Regions from separate parts of the Aminobacter sp. Y103A genome, predicted to be linked through region 2. Evidence: riboswitches for the same ligand, from Rfam matches in the RefSeq annotation. Region 2 holds a riboswitch; each other region holds the start of a gene.
The links. Region 2 has a riboswitch for cobalamin ahead of Amn_RS17855 (DUF1636 family protein). Riboswitches for the same ligand answer to the same signal wherever they lie in the genome.

Region 1 (2,262 bases), 1.0 Mb from region 2:
CCGCCGACCGGGTGACGCTGGCGATCGGCCATGGCGGCCTCGACGCTCATACCCACAGCGACTGGCTGGTCGACACAGCCTCGGCGATCCGCGCCGGCGGCGTCGACTGGGCCGTGCTTTGCGACGTCGTCGCCCGCAGGCACCTTGCCGTGCCGACGGCGGTGGCGCTGAGCTATCTGAAAGCAGAGATGTCGGTGCCGGTTCCCGACGATGTGCTGGAGCAGGTGGTCGACATGGCCGATCGCGCCGGCGCCGCCCGTATCGCTGCCTTGCTGCAGGCCAAGCCGCGGACCGACTTCAAGGGTCTGACCTGGCTGTCACGCGGTGTCGCCAAGCAGTTGCGCATGCGCAAGAAACGCGCTGTCCGTGAGCGCGAGCTGCCCGGCGTCGTCTGGCATGGTCGGCGCACACAGGCGGGCGATGGTGCGGGGCAGGTCACCCCGGCACTGGCGCAGCAGGTGCCGTTGCCGCCGGCGGCAGTTGGCGGTGCGCCTGCCGAGATCGACATTGTCGTGCGGCTGGACGTGCCGCCGGTGCGCCGTCGCATCGAGATGGAGCTGAATGGCGGCGAATGCCATTTCGCGCGGCTGCGCTATCGCAAGCTGGGTAAATCAGGCGGCCGGCTGACCTTGCGGTTTCGCGGTACCATCCGGCCAGACCAGGCGGATGGCGCGTTGGTGCTGTCGGCGCGGCCGTCGCGACAGTTCCGCGCGTGGGAGCATGAGCAGACGGTCGCCACCTATGGTGCGGTGCCGTTCCAGATCGTCTCGGTGACCGTTTCGCCGGCTCGCTAAGCCGGAGAACAGTTTGCGCTGCCTGCAGTTCCGCGCAACCTGGTCTCAGCATCGTCGCGGCTCAGGCAAATGCCGCCCTGTATAGTCCCGGATGGCAACTTGACTTTACCTTGGCCGTCGATAGGTTGGCGCCGTCATGGTCTTCCGCCGCGAGGTGGAAGCTAAGAGGGAATCCGGTGCGAAACCGGAGCTGTCCCGCAACTGTAAGCGGTGAGCCTATTGCCCCTGTGTCACTGGCATTCGTGCCGGGAAGACGGGCGACAAGGCTAGGACCCGCGAGCCAGGAGACCTGCCTGACAGAGTGAGATTCCGTGGTCGGGGTGTGCCACAGGAATGCCGGTTCCCGTCCGGAAGCCCGTTTGCGGCTTTCGCCAGGTCTGCATTTCCGCATCCCCGCCAGGGCAGTCAGAGGTTGGCGCGGCGATGTCGGGAAGAACGGTTTCCCCAGAATATCGAAAGTTTGGGCAGACGCATTCGTCGCCTGCTGCCGTGGCATCGCGCCTCTACCTATTGTCCCGGACGCCTTCCGGGCATGGCAACGCCAGGCGTTGCGCACCCCTTTCAAGCAAGGAGAGATCATGAACATCAGACATTGGATCCTTTGGCTCGGGCTCGCCGCGGCATCCGCCATTGGCCTTGCGCCGGCGGCCGCGGATAGCTTCACGGACGATGCCGGCCGAACGGTCGAGCTGGAACTGCCGATCAAGCGGGCGGTGATCTTCAACCGCTACGCGGTCGAGTTCGCCCGCGCCATTGGCGCCATCGACAAGGTCGTTGGCGTCGATGCCAGCACGATGCGGGATCCGACCTACTGGCCGCAGTTCAAGGAAGCCGACATTGTCGGCCAAGGCCAGACGCAGCCCAATTACGAGGCGATCGTTGCGCTCAAGCCGGACTTGGTCATCATCCCTCGCAACGGCGTCTATGAGGAGGCAGCCAAGCAGCTCGAAGCCTTCGACATTCCGGTGCTGGTCGTCACCGCCTGGGACACGCTGCAGCATGTCGAAAACGTCACATTGTTCGGCAAGCTGTTCGACGAGAAGGAAAAGGCCGATGCGCTGAACGCCTACTACACCAAGTACATGGACCTGCTGGCCGAGCGTCTGAAGGGCGTCGAGCGTAAGAAGGTTTATCTTGAAGAGGTCCGTGATCTCGTGACCGTCACGCCCGGCTCAGGCTGGCACGACATGATCGAGGCCGGCGGCGGCACCAATGTCTTCGGCGACATCGACATCAAGAAGGAGCCGTCGTCGCGCGGCAACGAAAACAGCTTCACCGTCGATCCCGAGGAGATCATCGCGCGCAAGCCCGACCTGGTGATCAAGCTGCAGCCCGGCTCCTACCAGACCATCCCGGAGGCAAAATTCGCCGAGAGCTGGAGGGCGATCGTCGCGCGCGAGGAAATATCAGGCACGCCGGCAGGGCAGGCGGGCGATGTCCGCCTGATCAACTACTACCTCGCCGGCGG
Region 2 (2,262 bases):
GCCGAGGACGGGATGTATGGCGGGCTTGCCAAGTTCGGCCGTGCCAACAGGCCCTATATAGAAGAGATCTTTCGCCAGGTGGTCGACCGCGGTCCGATCGCCGCTTCCGACATCGAGGGCGCCAAGGGTTCCGGCGGCTGGTGGGGCTGGAGCCAGGAAAAGCATGCCTTCGAATGGCTGTTCTGGGCCGGCCGCATCACCACCCATTCGCGGCGTGGCTTCGAACGCCTCTACGATCTGCCTGAGCGCGTGCTCCCGGCCGGCATATACGACCGTCCAGTTCCCCAGACCGAGGATGCGCATCGCGATCTCTTGCGAATCTCCGCCCGCGCCCATGGCATCGCCACCGGCATATGCCTGCGCGACTATTTCCGCCTGTCGCCAGCCGACATGAAAGGCCGGCTCGAAGAGCTGGTCGAGACCGGCGAACTGATTCCCGTCCGCGTCGAAGGCTGGGACCGGCAGGCCTATCTCCACGCCGATGCGCGCATTCCGCGCAAGATCCAGGCACGCGCCCTGCTTGCGCCCTTCGATCCGCTCGTCTTCGAGCGCACCCGTGCCGAGCAATTGTTCGACTTCCGCTACCGCATCGAAATCTACACCCCGGCTGAGAAGCGCCAGTACGGCTACTACGTCCTGCCCTTCCTTCTGGGCGAGCGCATCGTCGCCCGCATCGACCTGAAGGCCGACCGACCGGCGGGTATCCTGCGCGTCCACGCCGCCTATGCAGAGCCCTGTGCGCCACCGGAAACCGCAGCCGAACTTTACGAAGAACTCCAGCAGATGCGCGACTGGCTCGGCCTCGAAAGCATCGAGGTGACGCCCGCAGGCGATCTCGGACCCGGCCTGAGCGACATTGCGGGTCGCTCCGCCTCGTTGACTCCACCCCTCGCGAAAGCCTAAATCGCCCACAGACGGTCCTTCGCCCGCAACGGCGAAGGCTAAGAGGGAATGCGGTGCGCGCCGGTGGCGTCAAATCCGCGGCTGTCCCCGCAACTGTGAGCGAAGAGCCAAGCTCGAAGACCACTGGGATTTTCCCGGGAAGGCGAGCGAAGGCGACGATCCGCAAGCCAGGAGACCTGCCGTCGCAGACATTGATCCGATCGCCTGGCGGGTGCCCCGGGCAAGGAGCCTGGATTTGGATTTCGACGACAACCTTCCGGTCGCATCAGCCGACGCATCCTGCGATGCAGCCGACGCGCGCCCATGCGACGTGACCATCCTCGTCTGCTCATCCTGCCGCGACGAAACCGGGTCCGACGCCCATCCACGCGCCGGCGCCCAGCTTGCCGAGCACGCCCGCCTCGCCGCCAATGGCGAGATCGCCGTGCGCAGCGTCGAGTGCCTGGGCAACTGCAAGCGCCGCCTTAGCGCCGCCCTGATCCGCGACGGCGCGTGGAGCTACGTCTTCGGCGATCTCAACACCATGTCGGGCGACGATCTCGTCGCCGGCGCAAGACTCTTCGCCACCTCGACCGACGGCCTGATCCCCTGGCGCGGCCGTCCCGATAGCCTCAAGCGCGGCCTCGTCGCGCGCATCCCACCACTTGCTCTCATCAAGGAAGATACATGACCGCCTCCCTCGAACGCGTTCCCTGCACCGTCGTCACCGGCTTTCTCGGCGCCGGCAAGACCACGCTGCTGCGCAACATCCTCGAGAACTCCAAGGGCAAGCGCCTCGCCATCATCGTCAACGAGTTCGGCGATGTCGGCATCGACGGCGAGATTCTCAAGGGCTGCGGCGTCGATGCCTGCCCGGAGGAAAACATCGTCGAACTGGCCAATGGCTGCATCTGTTGCACCGTCGCCGACGACTTTGTCCCTGCCCTCGACCAAATCCTGTCGCTTACACCGAGGGTTGACCACATCCTGATCGAGACCTCGGGCCTGGCGCTGCCCAAGCCGCTGGTCCAGGCCTTCCAGTGGCCAACGGTCAAGAGCCGCGTGACAGTCGACGGCGTCATCGCCGTGGTCGACGGCCCTGCGCTGGCCGCAGGTAAAGTTGCCTCCGACATGGAAGCGCTCGCCGCCCAGCGCAGTGCGGACGATTCGCTCGACCACGACGACCCGGTCGAGGAAGTGTTCGAGGATCAGGTCGCCTGCGCCGATCTCATCATCCTGTCCAAGAGCGACCTGCTCGACGAAGCCGGCCACGCCCGCGCCACCGCCATCGTGCGCGAGCACCTGGCACGCGCCGTCAAGATCGTGCCGTCGGCGCATGGCAAGGTCGATCCGTCGGTGCTGCTCGGCCTCGGCCTCGCC
Region 3 (2,262 bases), 2.6 Mb from region 2:
AAGCCATCAAGGCGCGCTGGCACATACTCGACCTCTCGCACTCCTATTCGTTCACGCTTGGCCTGCTGAGCGAGATCCTGACGCTGCTCGTCGTCCTCGTCGGCTGCTGGCGCATCCTGCGCGGCGATCTCACGATCGGTGGCCTGCTTGCGCTGCAGCTGCTCGTCACCCGGGCGACCATGCCGATGCTGACCAGTGCCGGCATCCTGATCCAGTTCCATTCGGTGAGCGCCACCGTCTCGGCCCTCGCGGCTTTCCTCAAGCGCCAGCCGGAGCGCGCCATCGTTGCCCCGGCGCTGCGTGCTGCTGATTTCGGCCCGATCACGGTCGAGGATCTGACCTTCCGCTATCCCGAGGCGACGGCTGCGGCACTCAACGGTGTCAGCCTGGTGCTGCCGGCGACGGGCGTCGTGGCGATCGTCGGCCGCAATGGCTCCGGCAAGTCCAGCCTGCTGCGCGTGCTTTTGGGACTGGAGCGCGATCATGCCGGCAAGGTGGCAATCGGCGGCATCGACGTCCGCGCCTACAATCCGCGCTGGCTGCGCGGCCGCATAGGTGTTGTCGACCAGGAGACGTCGCTGTTTTCGGGTACCATCCGCGAGAACCTTCAGGCGTCGCTGCCGCGCCCGCTTCGCGACGACGAGATCGACAAGGCGCTGGCGTTTTCCTCCGCCGACAAGTTCACCGCCGGCCTGCCCAAAGGCATCGACACCGAACTGGTGCAGGCAGGGCAGAACCTCTCCGGCGGCCAGCGCCAGCGCCTGGCGATTTCGCGCGCCGTGCTGCGCGATCCGCACATCGCCGTTTTCGACGAACCTACTTCGGCGCTCGACGCCGAATCGGCGATGGCGCTCGAGCGTGAGCTGCTGGCCTTCGGCCGCGACCGCCTCGTCATCATCGTCACGCATCATCTCTTTTCGGCGCGTTCGGCCGACATGATCGTCGTGCTCGACGACGGCAGAATCGTCGGCACGGGCAGCCATGAGGCTCTGAATGCCGAATGCCCGGTCTATCAGGCGCTGTGGCGCGACTACGTCAGGGATTGATCGGCCGCCGGCGTTGATCGGTCGATGAGGTGGAAATGATTCTTCCACCTGTTGACACGACACCGGGCAGTCATACTACATGTAGACATCGTGGTCTTCCGAGTTGATTCCAGCTCGGGAGCTAAGAGGGAAGCCGGTGCGCGATTTCGCAATGCCGGCGCTGCCCCCGCAACTGTAAGCAGTGAGTTGCTGTCGCGTAGTGCCACTGGCGCCAATGGGCGCTGGGAAGGCCAGACAGCAGCAATGACCTGCGAGCCAGGAGACCTGCCGCGATCGAGTCTGAACGTCCACGGGCGGGGTGTCCGGTGGTGCGCTTGCGTTCTGCTGGCTTGCGCCGGCCGAAATCCGGCATGCGTCCGCCCAAGGCCCTTCGCCCCCAAACCATCGGGGAAGATGATGCCGGCGACCTCTACACTTCAATCCAGCGGAACCGACAGCGTTCCGTCCGCTCTCAGCCAGGGTTCCGAGACCGCGTCCGAACCTGGCTACCGTGTCATCCGGCGCAACGGCGCGGTGACGCCGTTCGATGCGATCAAGATCACTGTGGCGCTGACCAAGGCATTTCTCGCCACCGAGGGTTCGGTGGCCGCCGGTTCGCGCCGCGTCCACGACGTCGTCGAGGAACTGGCCGGCCAGGTGTTCGCCGCGCTGACCAGGCGGGCAGATAGCGGCCGCACCTTCCACATCGAGGAAATCCAGGACCAGGTCGAACTGGCGCTGATGCGCTCCGAGCATCACAAGGTCGCCCGCGCCTATGTGCTCTACCGCGAGGAACGTGCCCGCGAACGCGCTGCCGCCAAGGTCACGTCGGTCGAGGTCGCCGCACCGCCGCTCCAGGTCAAGGCCGATGACGGCGGCCTGGCACCGCTGAACGAGACGCGACTGGCCCGCATTGTCGACGAGGCCTGCAGCGGGCTCGAGGCCGTCTCAGCGGATGCGATCCTGGCCGAGACAAGGCGCAATCTCTATGACGGCATCACCGCCGACGAGCTTTCGCTGGCGCCGATCCTGGCCGCCCGTACGCTTGTAGAAACTGAACCGAACTACGCCTTCGTCAGCGCCCGGTTGTTGCTGGACCGGTTGCGGCGCGAGGCACTGAGCTTCGTCTCGGCCAGGTCTGAGCAGGCCACCCAGGCCGAAATGACCCAGCGCTATGCCACCTATTTCCCCGCCTTCATCGCCACCGGCATCAAGGCCGAATTGATCGACCCCGAAC

Region 1: linked by a shared signal. The riboswitch ahead of Amn_RS22690 (ABC transporter substrate-binding protein) and the one ahead of Amn_RS17855 (DUF1636 family protein) in region 2 are both predicted to bind cobalamin.
Region 3: linked by a shared signal. The riboswitch ahead of Amn_RS02800 (ribonucleoside-diphosphate reductase subunit alpha) and the one ahead of Amn_RS17855 (DUF1636 family protein) in region 2 are both predicted to bind cobalamin.

What each region holds. Positions count from the first base shown of each region.
Region 1 is NZ_AP017986.1:4,638,881-4,641,142, reverse strand. Features, by position in the region: gene Amn_RS22695 (nucleotidyltransferase family protein) at 1-794, shown strand, start outside; cobalamin riboswitch at 915-1,104, shown strand; gene Amn_RS22690 (ABC transporter substrate-binding protein) at 1,373-2,262, shown strand, end outside.
Region 2 is NZ_AP017986.1:3,629,549-3,631,810, forward strand. Features, by position in the region: gene Amn_RS17850 (winged helix-turn-helix domain-containing protein) at 1-903, shown strand, start outside; cobalamin riboswitch at 899-1,101, shown strand; gene Amn_RS17855 (DUF1636 family protein) at 1,139-1,573, shown strand; gene cobW (cobalamin biosynthesis protein CobW) at 1,570-2,262, shown strand, end outside.
Region 3 is NZ_AP017986.1:584,668-586,929, forward strand. Features, by position in the region: gene Amn_RS02795 (peptidase domain-containing ABC transporter) at 1-1,046, shown strand, start outside; cobalamin riboswitch at 1,121-1,332, shown strand; gene Amn_RS02800 (ribonucleoside-diphosphate reductase subunit alpha) at 1,443-2,262, shown strand, end outside.